Regions from separate parts of the Rahnella sp. CJA17(1/100) genome, predicted to be linked through region 1. Evidence: predicted binding sites of a transcription regulator. Region 1 holds the regulator's gene; each other region holds the start of a gene.
What was found. The regulator Fur, encoded in region 1, represses iron uptake genes when iron is present. The targets are predictions, from matches to a motif close to ATAATAATGAGAACNACTATCAA.
Positions count from the first base shown of each region.

Region 2: the regulator Fur is predicted to act here: its motif matches at 4,438-4,460, upstream of ulaG (L-ascorbate 6-phosphate lactonase).
Region 3: the regulator Fur is predicted to act here: its motif matches at 2,107-2,129, upstream of fepB (Fe2+-enterobactin ABC transporter substrate-binding protein).

Region 1 is NZ_CAWOJA010000044.1:18,195-24,556, forward strand. Features, by position in the region: gene glnS (glutamine--tRNA ligase) at 1-562, shown strand, start outside; gene chiP (chitoporin ChiP) at 1,041-2,411, shown strand; gene chiQ (ChiQ/YbfN family lipoprotein) at 2,425-2,760, shown strand; gene fur (ferric iron uptake transcriptional regulator) at 2,889-3,344, opposite strand; gene fldA (flavodoxin FldA) at 3,657-4,184, opposite strand; gene AACU55_RS16925 (methyl-accepting chemotaxis protein) at 4,606-6,270, shown strand; gene ybfE (LexA regulated protein) at 6,347-6,362, opposite strand, start outside.
Region 2 is NZ_CAWOJA010000003.1:50,752-57,113, forward strand. Features, by position in the region: gene glpG (rhomboid family intramembrane serine protease GlpG) at 1-453, opposite strand, end outside; gene AACU55_RS01945 (trans-sulfuration enzyme family protein) at 673-1,863, opposite strand; gene glpE (thiosulfate sulfurtransferase GlpE) at 2,004-2,324, opposite strand; gene ulaR (HTH-type transcriptional regulator UlaR) at 2,409-3,164, opposite strand; gene ulaG (L-ascorbate 6-phosphate lactonase) at 3,279-4,343, opposite strand; gene ulaA (PTS ascorbate transporter subunit IIC) at 4,756-6,159, shown strand; gene ulaB (PTS ascorbate transporter subunit IIB) at 6,216-6,362, shown strand, end outside.
Region 3 is NZ_CAWOJA010000093.1:133,797-140,158, reverse strand. Features, by position in the region: gene fepG (iron-enterobactin ABC transporter permease) at 1-112, opposite strand, end outside; gene fepD (Fe(3+)-siderophore ABC transporter permease) at 115-1,116, opposite strand; gene fepB (Fe2+-enterobactin ABC transporter substrate-binding protein) at 1,116-2,084, opposite strand; tRNA gene AACU55_RS25310 (tRNA-Ile) at 2,261-2,337, opposite strand; gene mug (G/U mismatch-specific DNA glycosylase) at 2,480-2,983, shown strand; gene AACU55_RS25300 (hypothetical protein) at 3,262-3,753, shown strand; gene AACU55_RS25295 (hypothetical protein) at 3,834-4,436, shown strand; gene AACU55_RS25290 (hypothetical protein) at 4,470-4,937, shown strand; gene rpoD (RNA polymerase sigma factor RpoD) at 4,999-6,362, opposite strand, start outside.

The DNA of each region.
Region 1 (6,362 bases):
TCCGGGCAAACCGGAAATGGGCACCCGCGAAGTGCCGTTTACCCGTGAGATTTACATTGATCAGGCTGATTTCCGCGAAGAAGCCAACAAGCAGTACAAACGTCTGGTGTTGGGCAAAGAAGTGCGCCTGCGTAATGCGTATGTGATCAAAGCAGAACGTATCGAGAAAGACGAGGAAGGGAATATCACCACTATCTTCTGTTCTTACGATATCGACACGCTGAGCAAAGATCCTGCCGATGGCCGCAAGGTGAAAGGCGTGATCCACTGGGTGTCCGCGTCTGAAGGTAAACCTGCTGAGTTCCGCCTGTATGACCGTCTGTTCAGCGTCGCAAACCCGGGCCAGGCGGAAGACTTCCTGACCACCATCAACCCGGATTCCCTGGTGATTTCCCACGGTTTCGTGGAGCCATCACTGGTGGCTGCACAGGCTGAAATCAGCCTGCAGTTTGAGCGTGAAGGTTACTTCTGTGCCGACAACCGCTACTCAAGTGCTGAACATCTGGTGTTTAACCGTACCGTTGGCCTGCGTGATACCTGGGAAAGCAAACCCGTCGCGTAAGCCCTCAGTATGAGGTAACAAAAACGCAGTTCAGGCTGCGTTTTTTTTCGCCTGTTATTCTTGTCAGAGATGCCTTTTGTTTTTCGTCGCGAATTAATGTATTTCCTATGCTTACTTTTAAAACGTTGTGCCACAGCCGTTCATATTGCTGAAACGTTTAAATTGTAAGATGATTTTGTTTAATCATCTGTTTTAATTATGTATTATTGTAGCCCACTGCTTTAATCCTTTCCTGCATACCTCTGTAATACTTTTTCATCTTTATGTGCACTTTGTCATATTTCGATAATTAATGATTAATTACTCATTGATAATTCGTGTCGCGAAAAATACTCTTGATGTTGATTTAACCGGTTACGCCTCTGGCGACCGCTTTTTATACCCGTTTGGGTTTTGCTCGTTTTTTTAGTCAACATGAGGAATCTCTATGCACAAGCACCGTAACAGGGGCAGGGGATCGGCTTACCTGAAACCTGCCATGTATTCTCTCGCCGGCACCTTACTGGGTGGCGGAATGATGTTTTCACAAGAGACCAAAGCAGCCGGTTTTATTGATGATTCCACACTGACCGGCGGTGTGTACTACTGGCAGCGTGAACGTGACCGCAAGGACATGGATCCGGCGAGTGACCACTACAAAGACTATACAACCAACCTTTCGCATTCTACCGCTAACCTGAACCTCGATTTTTCTTCCGGCTATGCCTGGGACATGTTTGGTATTGATATCGCAGCCTTTACGGCGATTGAAATGGCCGAGAGCAGCGAGAGCGGCCATCCCAACGAAATCGCCTTTTCCAACAGCAACCGCGCCTACGACGAAGATTATTCCGGGGATAAAAGTGGGGTCAGTCTTTATAAGGCAGCCGGTAAATTCAAATACGGCGGATTCTGGGGGCACGCAGGGTATATTCAGCCTACCGGACAGACGCTGATCGCACCGCACTGGAGCTTTATGCCGGGTACGTATCGCGGTGCGGAAGCCGGTTATAAACACGATTTCGGTGACCCGGGTGAACTGAGTTTCTCCTATATGTGGGCTGATGAATATAAATCGCCGTGGCATCTGGAAATGGATGATTTCCGCCAGAATGACAAGAAAACCGGCGTTTCTTATATTCATTCGCTCGGTGCGAAATATGATTTTAAAAATGACTTCGTACTGGAAGGCGCATTTGGCCAGGCTGAAAGTTATGTCGATCAGTATTTTGCTAAAGCCTCGTACAAAATGGATCTGCTGGGTAATCCGCTGACCACCAGCTATCAGTTCTATGGCGCAGAAGACCGCATCAGTGACAAGAATGATCCGAACAGTCTGTATGACGGTCTGGCATGGCTGCAGGCGCTGACTTTCGGCTATACCACCGGGCAGTTTAACTGGCGTCTGGAAGGGACGATGGTGAAAGCGGAAGGGAATCAGGGTTACTTCCTGCAACGTATGACCCCGACCTATTCCTCTTCAAACGGTCGTCTTGACGTGTGGTGGGATAACCGTTCTGACTTCAACGCCAACGGTGAGAAAGCCGTGTATGCCGGCGTGCTTTATGATCTGGCGAAATGGGATTTACCGGGCTTAGCGGTAGGTGGTTCGTACGTCTATGCGTGGGATGCCAAACCGAGCACCAACGCCGCTTACGACCAGAGCCAGCGCCTGAAAGAAAGCGCCTGGAGTCTGGATGCGCTGTACACCATTCAGGAAGGTCGCGCGAAAGGGACGTTGTTCAAACTGCATTACACCCAGTACGACAACCACTCTGATCTTCCTAGCTGGAGTGGCGGGTACGGCAACATATTCCAGGATGAAAAAGACGTGAAATTCATTGTCATCGCTCCATTCACTATTTTCTGAGGTCGTTATGTCGATGAATAAATTACTGATGATTGTGATGTCGTCCGTGCTTCTGGCTGGTTGTGCACCTACCGCCGATCAGGCACAAATATCCCAAACGCGGGAAGATTACCGTGCCTGTATCAATACGTCAGAAGGCAATCCGGACAAACTGGCATCCTGCGAGGTGTTACTGAATAAACTGAAACAGGAAAAAGCCCACCAGCAATTTGCAGAACAGGAGACGGTGCGCGTGGTGGATTACCAGCGATGTCTGACGGCGCGTAAAACTGGCGACGGTCAGGCATATGCTGCTGATTGCGGGAAAATATGGCAGGAAATAAAAACGAACAATTCACCTAAGCCGTGAATCTCAGCAGCGAAACATGCCCCGGCTTGCCGGGGTTTTTTATGCCTGCTATCCGGGCTCAATCTGCATCGATATCAGACATAAAAAAACCGCTTTTCAGCGGTTAATTTAGTCAAAGCCTGTGCAGATTACTGCGCAGGTTTATCGTTGTGCAAAGAGTCATCTTCGCGGCAATCGCCTGCTTCACAGTGACCGTACAAATACAGGCTGTGGTTGGTGAGCTTGATACCGTGTTTCTTAGCAATCTCACGCTGACGACCTTCAATATATTCGTCACGGAATTCGATCACACGACCGCAATCCAGACAGATCAGGTGGTCGTGGTGATGTTGCTGGGTCAGTTCGAATACGGACTTGCCGCCTTCGAAGTTATGACGGGTGACAATACCGGCGTCGTCAAACTGGTTCAGAACGCGGTAAACCGTCGCCAGGCCAATTTCTTCACCCATATCAATCAGTTGCTTGTAAAGATCTTCCGCACTAACGTGATGACCTTCCGGCGCTTGCAGCACTTCCAGGATTTTGAGGCGCGGAAGCGTGACTTTTAAGCCGGCTTTCTTCAGTGCGGTGTTGTTGTCAGTCATGCGGATTCAGTCCTGTTACTATGTGCTAATCAAGTTGAGGCATGCAGCCTGTGGCATCGGCGGCACAAAATTATTCGTTTAGTCTCTTCGTTTAACGCAATGTGCCAATTCTCGTCAACGACAGCCTGTTAATAAAGATCACAAATTGCCGGTCACATTTGGAATGCAACGACTTGATCAATAGAAAAAACAGAGGAACTCAGTGTACCTTGATACGACCGAAAGTTACAATTTTGTAGCAGTTAAATTGTTAATTTCAGTAATAGTTTGGCCCTTCAATTGTAGAATAAATCCTCAGGGCCAACAGGGTTTTTAGCCAATAATTTCAGAAAGGCTAAGTTCTTCTGTGATCTGTTTCACCCAGGCATCAACACGTTCGCTGGTCAGTTCGGGCTGACGATCTTCGTCAATTGCCAGTCCTATGAAGTGCTTATCATCCGCCAGGCCTTTAGATGCTTCAAAGTGGTAACCTTCGGTAGGCCAATGTCCGACAATCACTGCGCCGCGTGGCTCAATGATATCGCGCACGGTGCCCAGCGCATCGCAGAAATATTCGGCGTAGTCTTCCTGGTCACCGCAACCAAACAGTGCCACCAGCTTACCTTCGAAATCTATCTCTTCCAGCGTTGGGAAAAAGTCGTCCCAGTCACACTGCGCTTCACCGTAATACCAGGTTGGAATGCCGATAAGCAAAATATCGAATTTTTCCAGATCCTCTTTGCTGCTCTTCGCAATGTCATGCACCTCTGCAACATCTTTACCCAATTGCTTCTGGATCATTTTTGCGATGTTTTCGGTGTTACCTGTATCGGATCCAAAGAAGATACCTACAACGGCCATAAGATTACCTAACCTCTTGTTCTCAATGAAGTGCTCTGCAACGCAGGCAATAATAATGCAGATGATAGCAAACTCGTGCGGCGGAGAATATGCTTCTGCTCGCCTTCTTAACTGGGAAATAAGTTTATCGGGCAATATTTTTAAGTGTTATCGCCTTTGTGTGCTTTCACCCGCGGCGAATTAACCTCAGGCTTAATAAGGTCAAAAGCAAGTTTGAGAAATAAGTCGTCACAATACTAAATTTCGAGAACATTCCGCCGATAGATGATTCGGGAGCAATCTCAACATAATAAAGAAATCGATGCCCGGAGAGGTGTTCAAACATGTCCTGGGGCACTTGCCTGCTGGTTACCTGTCTTGATTCTCCGCATCCCCGTCAATCCTCAGGCCAGAAACAGACATGTTTCGAGAGAGGCATATCGTGCAGTTTTTAAAAAATATCACCATCAGGGCCGCTTTATTAACCATTCTTGGCATCTTTTGCGTCATGTGGGCAGGTGTTTCCCTTTACACCGTCACCTCACTGGACACACTGACCCAAAATACCAAAAATAGTACCGAGCTGGTCAACAATATGGCGCTGATCAATAAAGGAAATGATCAGTATTTTCGTACCGTGACGCGCCTGAGCCGCGCCGTGGCACAGCTTCAGGCCGATCCGTCAAAAGGTCCGGAAATTTTTGATACCGCCAAACAATCACTCAGTGGGCTGACGCAGGCTCTGGCCAGTTTTAAAGCGGCACCGCATCCGGGGCTGGAAGATTCCTCCGTGCAGGAATTAATCACCAGTTGGGAAAATCTGATCACGCAGGGCGTCACGCCATTGTTCGACGCAGCCCGCAGCAAAAATACGGAGTCCTATAACCAGCTAGCCAATTCCACCGTACCTGCACTGAGCCGCAGCTTTGGCTCATCGATGGAGAAAGTCAGCGGTCAGATCGCTGTCGATTTTGATGCGGCACAACGGCAATCCACCCATCTGACGTCATTTAGCAAAGTGATTCTGCTGACGGCATTTGGTATCGGGCTGGTGATTTTATTGCTGACTGACCGTTATCTGGTGATGGCGCTGGTGAAGCCGCTGGATAAAATCCGCGGTCACTTCGCGGTGATCGCCAGCGGCGATCTGACGTTTTATCTGGAAGAATTCGGTAAAAACTGCGCCGGTAAGCTGATTCCGTTGCTGAACGAGATGCAGTTGAGCCTGGTCAATACCGTTCAGACCATCCGCAACTGCACCAATCACATCTATCAGGGCGCGTCAGAAATTTCAGCCGGGAACAACGATTTGTCTTCCCGTACGGAAGAACAGGCGTCGGCGCTGGAAGAAACCGCTGCCAGCATGGAAGAACTGACGGCTACCGTTAAACACAATGCCGATAACGCGCATCACGCCAGCCAGCTGGTGATGGAGGCTTCCACCACCGCGCAGAAGGGCGGCAACATCGTGGCAGACGTGGTCAGCACCATGAAAGATATCTCCGGCAGCTCGAAGAAAATTGCTGAAATCACTTCTGTGATTAACAGCATCGCTTTCCAGACCAACATTCTGGCGCTGAATGCTGCCGTCGAAGCGGCACGTGCGGGCGAGCAGGGGCGCGGTTTTGCAGTGGTTGCCAGCGAAGTGCGCAATCTTGCACAACGCAGTGCGCAGGCGGCGAAAGAAATCGAGCAGCTTATCAGCGAATCGGTTTCCCGCGTCGACAGCGGTTCGAAATTGGTTGAAAACGCCGGTCAGACGATGAATGAAGTGGTGCGCTCAATTACGCATGTCACTGACATCATGGCGGAAATCGCCTCTGCATCCGATGAGCAAAGCAAAGGAATCAGTCAGGTGGCGGTTGCCGTCACAGAAATGGACAGCGTCACACAGCAGAACGCCGCGCTGGTAGAACAGGCGTCGCAGGCTGCGGTATCACTGGAAGAGCAGGCTTCATTGCTGAACAATGCCGTTGCTACGTTCAAACTTAAAGATAGCGTGACGAGCGTCGGTTCACGTCCGGCGAAGTCAATTTCCGCACCGTTATTGCGTCCGGATACCAGCATGCTTTCGGCGAAAAGTGCTGAAAACTGGGAAACGTTCTGAGCAGGAAGACGTGAATTAATATGGAATAAGTAAGAAAAAACAAACGGGTAGCCTGAGAGGGTTACCCGCTTTTCAATCAGCCTTCATGACCG
Region 2 (6,362 bases), on a different contig from region 1:
CAGGGCAATAAAGGAGAAATTCATCAGGGCCGGGGTGAACCAGCGCCATAACTGGAAAACGCGCGAACTGTCCGGCCAGGCGAGCCAGCTCATCACCAGTTCGTCGCCGACCATCTGTTGCAGGATAAACACCGCGAGACTCAGCACAATCATGCCTATCGTCAGCGGCCCGGCGCGGCTGCGCAGGGTTTTCAGGAAGGGCGTGTGCGACATCTTTAAATGTGGCTGTGCCTTGCCGGTTTTCCAGCTTGCTTCCTGATAGCGCGGATGCAGGGGATCGCGCACAAACAGCGCCACCTGCTTCTCGGCCTCTTCCAGACGGGATTCATCTTCCAGCCAGAGCTGCACTTCCTGACTTTCGTGTTTCATCGTCAGCGTAAAACCCTGGGTTGCCATGTAATCGACAAAAGCCTGAGCCAGGCGGGGGTTGTTCAGGTTAAGAATGCGCACCATAGCGTTTAGCGGTTTCCCTAATTGTTTGATTTGTTGCCGTCATTTTAGGGCAATACCTTATCTGCCAGCGTGGGGGATGTCGATTATAACGTCAGACGGGTAAAGGAGGGGAATTTAGGAATGCTGTGCGGTTATCTGTGAATAGAAAATTATGGTGATGTGATGAGGATCGAAGTCTTTTGCAACACCGCCGGATGACGGTGTTGCAAAATCGAGCCTTTAAAGCCCTTCCAGCGCCTGTTGCAGATCAGCAATCAGGTCTTCGGTATCTTCGATACCGATGCTGATGCGCACCAGTCCGTCGGTGATACCGCTCTGGCGGCGAACTTCCGGCGCGACGGCGCTGTGCGTTGTCGATGCCGGATGGCAGGCCAGCGAATCGGTGTCGCCGAGCGATACCGCCTGCGTGATGATGCTCAGCTTATCGAGGAACGTCCGTGCGGCGTTGAGGCCGCCTTTCAGCTCAATGGCCATAATCCCGCCAAACAGTTTCATTTGTTTTGAGGCGGTGGCATATCCCGGATGCTGCTTCAGCCCCGGATAGAACACGGTGTCTACCGCGCTGTGGCCGTCGAGGAATTCCGCCACCGCCTGTGCGCTCAGCGAACTGGCTTCGACGCGCAGCGGCAGAGTTTTCAGGCCGCGGATCAGCAAACTGGCTTCGAACGGGCTCAGGTTGCCGCCGAACTGCTTCAGACTCAGGGTGCGGATTGGCGTGATTAATGCCGCTGAACCGGCCACTACGCCACCGGTCGCATCGCCGTGGCCGCTGATGTATTTGGTCGCGGAATGCAGAACGATATCAATGCCCAGTTCCAGCGGGCGCGTCAGGTACGGCGTGGCAAAGGTATTATCCGCCACACTGACTGCACCGGCGGCTTTCGACAGACGGGCGACTTCAGCCAGATCGGCGATATCCAGTCCCGGGTTAGCCGGGGTTTCCACCAGCACCACTTTGGTGTTTTTTGTGAATGCCGCTTCCAGTTCGCTCACATGGGTAACGTGAACCGGTTTGATGCCATAACGTGGCAGCAGGTTACGCACCACGCCTTCAGTGCCGCCATACAGCGTGCCGATATGAATGATTTCATCGCCGGGAACCAGCAGGGCAAACAACGTTGCGCTGATCGCTGCCATGCCACTCGCGCAGGCAACGGCGGTTTCTGCACCTTCTAGCGCCGCCAGTTTCTGTTCAAAAACGGCCACCGTTGGATTGGCGAAACGGCTGTAAATATAACCCGGTTCTTCACCACTGAAACGGCGTGCGCCGCTGTCAAAATCCGGGTATGAAAATGCCGATGCGGCGGTGATAGGTGTCGCAATCGCGCCGGTCAGGGCATCGGGCTGCTGTCCGCCATGAACGGCGAGCGTACGCATCCCTAAAGAACGTGAAGTGTTCAGATGTTTCATCTTGTAATCCTGTCGATAGTAGGCGGAAATTATATCAACACTGGAGAAAGGTAGCTTTTTCAGCTTAAGAACATTTTCGGCGCAAACTCATTAGCCTGGTTATAAAGACTATAGCGTGCGCCGGCGTCAATAAAGGGGGATCAGGCTTCGATATCTTGCGGGAAGGTTTGCGACCAGGCTTCGAAACCGCCGTCAACGCTGTACACGGATTCGAATCCCTGGCCGATCAGGAACTGTGCGGCACCGCGGCTGCTGATGCCGTGATAGCACATCACCAGTACCGGTGTTTTGGCATCGGCCTGCTGGATAAACGCAGGCAGGCTGTCGTTGCTCAGATGATAAGCGCCAGGTGCATGTGCTGCGCCGAAGCTTTGCGGGTCACGAATATCGACCATCACGGCTTCGCCTGAGGTCAGGCGGGAATGTGCTTGTTCAACGCTGATTGCTTCAAATTGTTCCATTCTGGTCTTGCCTCATAAAAGGTTATGCCGCCATTCTACCCAATAATTGCACAACTAAGACCAGACGAAATACAGGGATAAAGGCTAAACCAGGATCACCTGCACGCCTTTCTGACGTAACTGTCCGATGATTTCATCATTCGCTTCTTTGCCGGTGATCAGCACATCGATTTGTTCGGTGCGGCTGAACAGCATGCCCGCGCGCTGGCCGATTTTGCTGCTGTCGACCAGTACCGCCAAATTCCCAACATAATTCAACATCTTCTGCTCGGCCATCGCGGTCAGCATATCGGTTTTGTACAGGCCATCGGCTGTCAGCCCCGCGCCGCTGGTGAACATCCAGTGCCCGGCATACAGGCTGGCATCGCCGTCTTGTGGTGCCAGCGTAATTGACTGACTTTTATTGTACTGACCGCCCATGATCACCACGCTGTCGTGCTCCTGTTCAATCAGATAATTGGCCAGCGGCAGATAATTGGTAATGACCTGAATATCTTTTCCGCACATTTCACGGCCGAGCAGAAACGCCGTCGAACCGCAGTTAATCACCACGCTTTCACCCGGCTGGCACAGTTCGGATGCCGCTTTGGCGATACGCATTTTCTCGTTGAGATTGTGCGTCTGATGGATATTCAGCGGTGTCCAGTTCTGGCGTGGCTGATTCACGGCTTCAGCGCCATTGCGCACTTTCCGCAATTTGCCCAGTTCGTTGAGCTTGGTGATGTCACGACGCGCCGTAGCGGGTGAAATATCAAACTGATCAATCACATCAGCGACGGAAATCTGCCCCTGACGTTGCAGCAGATCGAGAATAGCATTGTGGCGTTGTGGCTCAGTCATGGTGGCTCCGCAGGTAAATAGGTGATTACCGCGTGATTATAAACGAGCAGTAATGGCAATTACATGGTTTATAAAAAAGCGGAGTCTGTTGCCTCCGCCTGTTCATAACATACTTTATAAGAAAGACTTGAATGGCAGATCAGTCTCTGTCGTAAAGCAGTCGTCAAAGCCACGCGGATAATGATATTCGAAATTATCCTTATCATCCGGATACGTGAATTTACCGCCGACCTGCCAGATAAACGGTTTGAAGCCGTATTTCAGGCGATCTTTTTTCATCTCCCACAGCACGCGGATTTCCTGCGGATCGGCCTGGAAATTCGACCAGATATCGTGGTGGAACGGAATAACGACTTTGGTGTTGAGGGATTCCGCCATGCGCAGCATATCGACGCTGGTCATTTTATCGGTCACACCACGCGGGTTTTCGCCATAAGAGCCGAGCGCCACGTCTATCTGATATTCGTTACCGTGTTTGGCGTAGTAGTTGGAATAGTGCGAATCGCCGCTGTGATACAGGTTACCGCCCGGCGTTTTGAACAAATAATTCACCGCGCGCTGATCCATCATATCCGGCAATACCCCTGCGGCTTTCTGGTCTGCGGGCAGGGTGATCAGCACCGTGCGGTCGAAAGAATCCAGTGCGTGAATTTCCACGTCTTTGATCCTCACCACTTTGCCCGGCGTCATCACGATGCAACGACTGGCGGGCACGCCCCAGCTCATCCACAAATCCACACAGGTTTGCGGGCCGATAAAGGGCACGTCAGCAGCACAGTTTTGCATGACAGCGGCGGCCACGTTCACATCGATATGATCGTTATGATCGTGGGTGGATAACACCGCGTCGATCTCCCTGATCGCAAAGGGATCGAGCACAAACGGTGTGGTGCGCAGATTTGGCTGGAGCTTCTTTACACCGGCCATGCGCTGCATCTGGTGGCCGGTTTTCATCAGCGGGCTGCTGTGATTTTGCTTGCCGACGCCACACCAGAAATCGACACAAATATTCGCGCCGCCCTCAGACTTCAGCCAGATCCCCGTACAGCCCAGCCACCACATGGCAAAGGTGCCCGGCGCGACCTTTTCCTGCTCGATCTCTTCGTTTAACCAGGTGCCCCATTCCGGGAAAGTGCTGAGGATCCAGGATTCGCGGCTGATTGTTTCTACTTTGCTCATAGTATTCCCTCATCTGAGTTGGCTTTGAAATAGAGTCACAATAAATCATTTGGTGATTATATGTGATTTGTTTGTGAGAAGTTATCATCGAAAATTCATAATGACAATGATTATAAACGAGCGATTTTTAGCATTAAGCAGGGGGTGACAAAGAAGGATGGGAGGATTTCAGGCGGTTTTCACATGCTTTTTTTTGTAGTATATGGCTGATATTTATCATGAAAACAGAGTCATTTAGTTTGTTAGCTCATTCTGCCGATGACGATATCTTGCGAGACTGCTCACAAATAATCATTGCGAATCTTTATTTGATTCGATGTGAGCATTAGAGTGCGTTTGTCCCTCACTTTTTAGCGCAGCGGTTATGTTCAAGTGCGTTGAAGAGATCAAACAAGGTCAGACGGAGAGTCTTATGGAATTCCTCTACACCATCTTCACCGTATTTTTTAATCAGGTAATGACTAACGCGCCGTTGCTGCTGGGTATTGTGACCATGCTCGGTTACATCCTGCTCAGGAAGAGCGCGACGGTGATTATCAAGGGCACCATCAAAACCATTATCGGCTTTATGTTACTGCAGGCGGGGTCCGGCATTCTGACCGGTACCTTCAAACCGGTGGTGGCAAAACTTTCAGAAGTGTATGGCATTAACGGTGCAATATCAGATACCTATGCCTCAATGATGGCCACGGTGGAGCGCATGGGCGAGGCCTATAGCTGGGTCGGTTACGCGGTGCTGATCGCCCTAGCGCTGAATATCCTGATGGTGGTATTTCGCCGCATTACCGGCATTCGCACCATCATGCTCACCGGCCATATCATGTTCCAGCAGGCGGGGCTGATTGCGGTGTTCTTCTTCATCATGGGCTATCCGATGTGGACCACCATCTGGTCAACCGCAATTCTGGTATCGCTGTACTGGGGCATTACCTCGAACATGATGTACAAACCGACGCAGGCCGTGACCGAAAACAGCGGCTTCTCGATTGGTCACCAGCAGCAATTTGCCTCGTGGATCGCTTATAAAATCGCGCCGTATCTCGGCAAGAAAGAAGACAGTGTTGAAGATCTCAAACTGCCGGGCTGGCTGAATATTTTCCATGACAATATCGTGTCTACCGCCATCGTGATGACCGTGTTCTTCGGCATCATTCTGTGTTCCTTCGGCCTCGACACCCTGCAGCAAATGGCCGGAAAAACCCACTGGACGATTTACATCCTGCAAACCGGTCTGATGTTTGCAGTGGCGATTTTCATCATTATTCAGGGCGTGCGTATGTTCGTTGCTGAACTGACCGAAGCCTTTAACGGCATCTCCCAACGCCTGATCCCCGGTGCCGTGCTGGCCATCGACTGCGCGGCTATCTACAGCTTTGCGCCGAACGCCGTGGTCTGGGGCTTTATGTGGGGCACCATCGGCCAGCTGATTGCTGTCGCCATTCTGTTTGGCATGGGCTCTTCCATCATGATCATCCCCGGCTTTATCCCGATGTTCTTCTCTAACGCCACCATCGGCGTGTTTGCCAATCACTTCGGCGGCTGGCGCGCGGCGCTGAAAATCTGTCTGGTAATGGGGATGATCGAAATCTTCGGCTGCGTCTGGGCCATCAAACTCACCGGCCTGAGCGCCTGGATGGGCATGGCAGACTGGTCGATTCTGGCACCGCCAATGATGCAGGGCTTCTTCAGCATCGGTATGGCCTTTATGGGCGTCATTGCGGTGATTGTGCTGCTCTACATGTTCTTCGCGGGTCGCGCATTGCGGGCCGAAGAAGATGCTGAAAAACAGGCGCTTAATCAGTCCGTTTCTCACTAATGACTGTTCACTAATGACTTCTCACAAATAACTTCTCACAAAATAAAGAGGTTCCCATGACAGTACGAATTCTGGCGGTATGCGGTTGCGGGCAAGGCAGTTCGATGATCATGAAGATGAAAATCGGCCAGTTTCTGACGCAGGAAGGCGTGGATCACACCATGAACAGTTGCGCGGTGGGGGAATACAAATCCGAGCTGAGC
Region 3 (6,362 bases), on a different contig from region 1:
CGTAAACCGCCAGCAGGATCAGGCATAACACCAGTCCGCAGGCGGTCAGAAAGGGGCGCGACAGCAGCAAAGGTTTTTTCAGCGGGCGAGGTTCTGTAAGAGTCTGGCTCATGGTTAACCTCTGTGTAATCCACCGGGACGGCGTACCAGGAAAATAAGCACCGGCGCGCCGATAAAGGCGACCACCACGGAAACCCGCAATTCTCCGGTCACCAGAAAACGCCCGGCGATATCGGCTGCCAGCAACAGCGTCGGGGTTAACACCAGCGTCCACGGCAGCATCCAGCGCGGATCCGCACGACAGATCCAGCGCGCCATATGCGGCACCATCAGGCCGACAAAGGCGATGGGGCCGACAGCCGCTGTGGCGCTGCCGCACAACAACGTAATCGCCAGTAATCCCAGCAACTGCGTGGTGGCGATTTTGGTGCCGAGTGCCGTCGCCAGTTCGTTGCCCATCGACAGATTATTCAGGGAACGGGTCATCAGTAAGCTCAGGGCAACCGCAAAAGTCACCGGCGGTGTGATGGTTTTAATCACGGTAATATTGCGGATATCCAGCGAGCCAGCCTGCCAGAATCGCAACTGATCGTAGACGGTCGGGTTGAGCAGGGAAATCCCCGCAGACATGCCTTCCAGCACAGCGCCGAGCGCGACGCCCGCCAGGGTCAGGCGTACCGGATCCAGCTTTCCGCGTCCCAGCGCGCCGATCATGGCGACCAGCAATGTTGCCAGCAAGGCACCGGCAAACGCGAACCACAAATAGTGGCTGACATCCGTTGCGCCAAAAAAGGCGATACCGATAACCACCGCGAAAGCCGCACCCGCATTAACGCCAAGAATACCGGGATCAGCCAGCGGATTGCGGGTGAGGATTTGCATCAGTGCGCCGGATAATCCGAGCGCCATCCCCGCCAGCAAACCGGCCAGCGTGCGCGGCACACGGGCATCGGTGACAATCACACAGTCCGCCCCTGTGCACTGGCCGTTAAGCGCTGACATCACGGTGCCGGACGACAGCGATTTCTCGCCCAGCACCAGACTCAGCGCCATCATCAGGCAGAGCAAAAACAAGGCAACCAACAGCGCTGTGAGATTTTTTATTGAGCGGGACATCAGTGAGTTACGAACAGTTTTTCAAGCTGATTCAACATGTTGCTGGCGCTGTAATAATCGAGCCTGAACGTGTCGTCACCCATGGCATACACGTGCCCGGCCTGCACGGCAGGTAACTTCGCCAGAAAAGGATTGGTCAGCAGCCGTTGTGCATCAGGCTGACTGGCGGAAAATAACAGCAGCGTCTGGCCGTTCATCGCCTCCGGCATTTTCTCACCGGCAAGCTGGATGATGTCATGGCGTTTGCCCTGACTGTAACTGGCGGCGAAATTCAGCGGAACCGGCGCGAGAGTGAATCCTAACTGCCGGAGCAACTGACCTTGCGGTGACGCGGGCGTCCACAGATTGGCGCTTTTGCCATCTGATCCATAAACCAGCGCGGACACCGGCTGCGGTGGCAAATGTATCGCTTTTTTCAGACTGTCTTCACGGGCTGAAAACTGCGCGATAACCTTGGAGGCATCGGTTTCTTTACCCGTCGCCCGGCCTAATTCGGTGGCGAGTTCCTGCCAGCTTTTATCGTCGTAATTGACCACCATGACCGGCGCAATGGCCGACAGCTGATCATAGAGTTTCAGTGCGGAATCCCCGCCTGTGGCGGCAATAATGATGAGATCCGGTGCCTGTCCGGCAATGGCTTCAGCATTCGGTTCGCCGATATAAAGCCGCTGCACACCGCGTTGTTTCGCGACATCGCCCCACTGGCGGAAAAAGCCCTGAGCATCGGAAACCCGATTATTGGGCGCAGTCGCTCCGCTGGCGATGACCGGCGCATTAATCGCCAGCAATGTGCCGGTGACGGTGACGCTGGTGGAGACAATCCGCTGCGGCGGCTGTTGTAATGTGATGCTTCCCTTTGAGGTCATAACTTGCCGTGGCCAGCCTTCTGCGAAAGCCTGCGTGGCGACAAGCAGCGATAACAACAGCGCAACCATCCCTGAAAAACGGCGAAAACCAGCCCTTGTCATTGGATCCATTCCTGAATTTTTAATGTTAATGGTTATCATTATTATATGCAGGGCGAATGGGGTCAATGACGAGAGAGGCTCAATCCGTGTAAAAGTCAGGGGAAGACAGGTATTCACGCAACAAAAAAGCCACTCCGTATGAAGTGGCTTAATCGTTTGAATCTCAAACTAAAATTTGGTGGCCCTTGCTGGACTTGAACCAGCGACCAAGCGATTATGAGTCGCGTGCTCTAACCAACTGAGCTAAAGGGCCGAGGTGCGGGATTATACGGTAAACTCTGCTTACAGGTCTATATGTCTTCGGTTTGTATGCGCGTTTTGTGCACAGTTTTAGTCTGTTGTGTTCACTGCGTTTTTTACCTATAACTCAGGTAAATACATCTTAAGGGATAATAATGATTACAGATATTATCGCCCGGGATCTTTCTGTCGTGTTTTGCGGCATCAATCCTGGCTTATCCACTGCTCATCATGGTTTCCATTTCGCTAATGCCAATAACCGCTTCTGGAAGGTTATCTATCAGGCGGGTTTTACCGGGCGTTTACTTAAGCCTGAAGAAGAACAGCATTTGCTGGATACAGATTGCGGGATCACCATGCTGGTGGAACGTCCGACCGTTGAGGCAACGGAGCTGGTTCGCGATGAGTTGCGCGAAGGGGGCGCAGCGTTGATGGCAAAAATTGAATACTATCAGCCGCGTGCGCTGGCTGTTTTAGGCAAACAGGCATTCAGTAAAGCGTTTGGCGTCAGTAAGGTGAACTGGGGACGTCAGGCGTTGAAAATCGGTGACACGGAAGTTTGGGTGCTGCCTAACCCAAGCGGCCTGAACCGGGCGACGCTGGATGAACTGGTATCCGCATACCGTGAACTATTCTTATCATTAGAAAACACAGCATAATCCCGTCACCTCCTCTTATTATTCCATCTGATATAAAATCTCGCCAGGATGATTATTTTATTAATAATCGTCTTGGTTTTGGTTGATTTACCAAATTATTTCGCTATTAAAGCAGCTTTATACTCTCTGAACCCCACCTGAATACATTTGCATATTTAATGTAAGAGGAATGCTTCCCCCGTGTGAATGCGCTCAACTGAACTAAAACTTATTCCATCGCCTCATTCGGGGTGAGCAGCAAAGTAGTCAGGCAGTTTGATTCTTCAGGAGCAGGAGATATGGCTAATGTTGAAACCGAAGAAAGACAGGAAAATCTGGAGGAATGGTTCGAACTATTTTCAGGACTACCGCTCCGGCATTCAGAAAGAGAAACAAGATTAATCAGCTTTTGTGAAAAAAACAGCGTCTGCATCATGTCGGTGATGCCCTGGATAGCATCGGAATTTGCTGAACATGGTGGTTTCGCCGGATTATTTCATTTTATTCATCTCCATGGAGGGAGAAAAATATACATGCCCAAAGAGGCAGAGAAGTTTTATCAGATCTACGGGATTAATATCCCGCAAAATAAATATAACAGAATTTATAAAAAAATTGATTCTTCTGGATATCTGGATACGCCATCCAACTGGGGGGTGTTTATCGCTATTCGCCGGGCAGCAATGCAAGTGGCGATGAAAGAAGATATTCCGGCAAAACTACTCACACAAACTTTTGGTATTACGATGAGAAGTATTCGGCTAATTAAATCACGTAACGCGTGTCTGTAAAGGAGGTCGAGGAAGTTAAGAGAAGGCAAAGACTACACACAATTATTTTCTCATTCATTTTAATATAAAAGGTAAATATTATGACTCAATATTCTGTCACTGTAGCAAATAACTCTGTAAATACCGGTGCAATTTGTATTTATCAAACCTCTCCGGATATCACCGATCCCAAAGTGATGTCACTGGCGTGGTTCTCCAAAGTGGCACATCCAAAAACCAAAGTGCAGTTTGACTGGGGAATTGATTACAGTTTTGTTTGGGATGAAACCGGTGTGCTGATCCCCGGTGTGAAATTCGATGCCTCTCAAACCCTTCCTGCCAGCCTGACGAACAATAATCAGGTGACGCTGAGCTATTCCGAGGGGGCGTTTGAATTCGAACAACAGACCACCGGCGGAAAGAACGGTACGTTGTATGTCACGAACGACAGCAGTTTACCGCTGAATCAGGCCTCTGTCGGGGTCGGTATGTCGGGGGCGGGTACCTTTGTTGTTCAGGCACAGCCGAACATCAACCTGACCTTCACACCGCATCCAACTTATTGGATCACTTTTGGTAATTATACGCCGGGTCAGGTGCTTGATATTGGTCAGATCACCAATAAGCAGCAGCTTGAGTTTGCGCCGAATACTTACAACCTGAGCGTTCAGCTGAAAAATGATAACACCTGGTCTGTTGGCTGAGTCATCAGTTTAATTTACTTACGGAGTAATATTATGATTCTTATCGTCTGTACTGATGATCCGGAACTGGAACAAATTGCCAGTGCTTCAATGGCAAAGTACCAGTCTGTTTTTAAATCGAGCTATAAAATATTTCATTCTGAGTTGCGGTTACTGGAACAGAATGAAAATCTGTTTATTATCTCCCACGGTGCTTTTCAGGGGGATAATGACCGGCCGGTCATCGGTGATAAAGCCCAGGCCTTTTATGTTAATGGTGATACGCTTTATTTAAACGTGAAAAGTATTTTCCCACCGGGTTATACGGGTAACGTTTATATTGATGCCTGCGAGTCAGCAGACAGTACGGAAGTTTTACTCAGTTTTGCTCAGACGTTTTATCTGGAATTGCATGCTGATTCGCCGGCCTCGAAAGTATTTGGTATTACCGGGGCCAGCAGCGGGCTTATTCCATTACCGGATAATACTGCCTGGGTTAATGTCAGTTTAGAAAACCAGTAATAAAAAAGCCCCGGCATTTCTGCCGGGGCTTTTCTGTTCGTGACTGACAACCAGAGAACGATTAATCGTCCAAGAAGCTGCGCAGCACTTCGGAGCGGCTTGGGTGGCGCAGTTTACGCAACGCTTTCGCTTCGATCTGACGGATACGTTCACGGGTAACGTCGAACTGTTTGCCCACTTCTTCAAGCGTGTGGTCAGTGTTCATATCGATACCGAAACGCATACGCAGAACTTTCGCTTCACGTGCGGTCAGGCCAGCCAGAACGTCATGTGTTGCAGAACGCAGGCTTTCAGAGGTTGCAGAATCCAGTGGCAGCTCGAGGGTGGTGTCCTCGATGAAATCACCCAGATGCGAATCTTCATCGTCGCCGATTGGCGTTTCCATGGAGATTGGCTCTTTCGCAATTTTCAGCACTTTGCGGATTTTGTCTTCCGGCATCAACATACGTTCAGCCAGCTCTTCCGGCGTCGGCTCGCGGCCCATCTCTTGCAGCATCTGACGGGAAATACGGTTGAGTTTGTTAATGGTCTCAATCATATGCACCGGGATACGGATGGTACGCGCCTGGTCGGCGATGGAGCGGGTGATAGCCTGACGGATCCACCAGGTCGCATAAGTTGAGAACTTATAACCACGGCGATATTCAAACTTATCAACGGCTTTCATCAGGCCGATGTTACCTTCCTGGATCAGGTCAAGGAACTGCAGACCACGGTTGGTGTATTTCTTCGCGATCGAAATAACCAGACGTAAGTTTGCTTCAACCATCTCTTTCTTCGCGCGACGGGCTTTCGCTTCGCCGATAGACATGCGACGGTTGATGTCTTTTACCTGTTCGATAGTCAGGCCAGTTTCTTCTTCGATCTGACGCAGCTTCATCAGGCCGCGCTGTACGTCTTCGGTGACTTCTTTCAGCTTCTCAGACCAGGGTTTACCCATTGCCAGAGCAGCATCAAACCAGGTATCGCTGGTTTCGTTACCGGCGAACAGATTGACGAAGTTTTTCTTCGGCATTTTGCACTGTTCAACGCACACTTTCATGATCAGACGTTCCTGAGCACGAACGCGATCCATCATGGAACGCATGCTGTTAACCAGGAAATCGAACTGTTTTGGCACTAAACGGAATTGTTTGAACACATCGGACAGCTTCAGGATTTCTTCTGCTGCGCTCTTGTGGCTACGGCCGTTTTTCTTGATGACCAGACGCGTCGCTTCATGCTGTTCACGCAGTTCGGTGAACTTCTGGCGAGCCAGTTCCGGGTCGATGCTGTTGTCGTCTTCAGCATCGTCGTCTTCATCTTCGTCTTCATCATCATCATCCTGCTCTTCGGTGGTCAGTTCAGAACCCACGTGAGTCGCAGTTGGTGCGATTTCTTCTTCGGCGTTAGGGTCAACAAAACCTGTGATCAAGTCAGACAGGC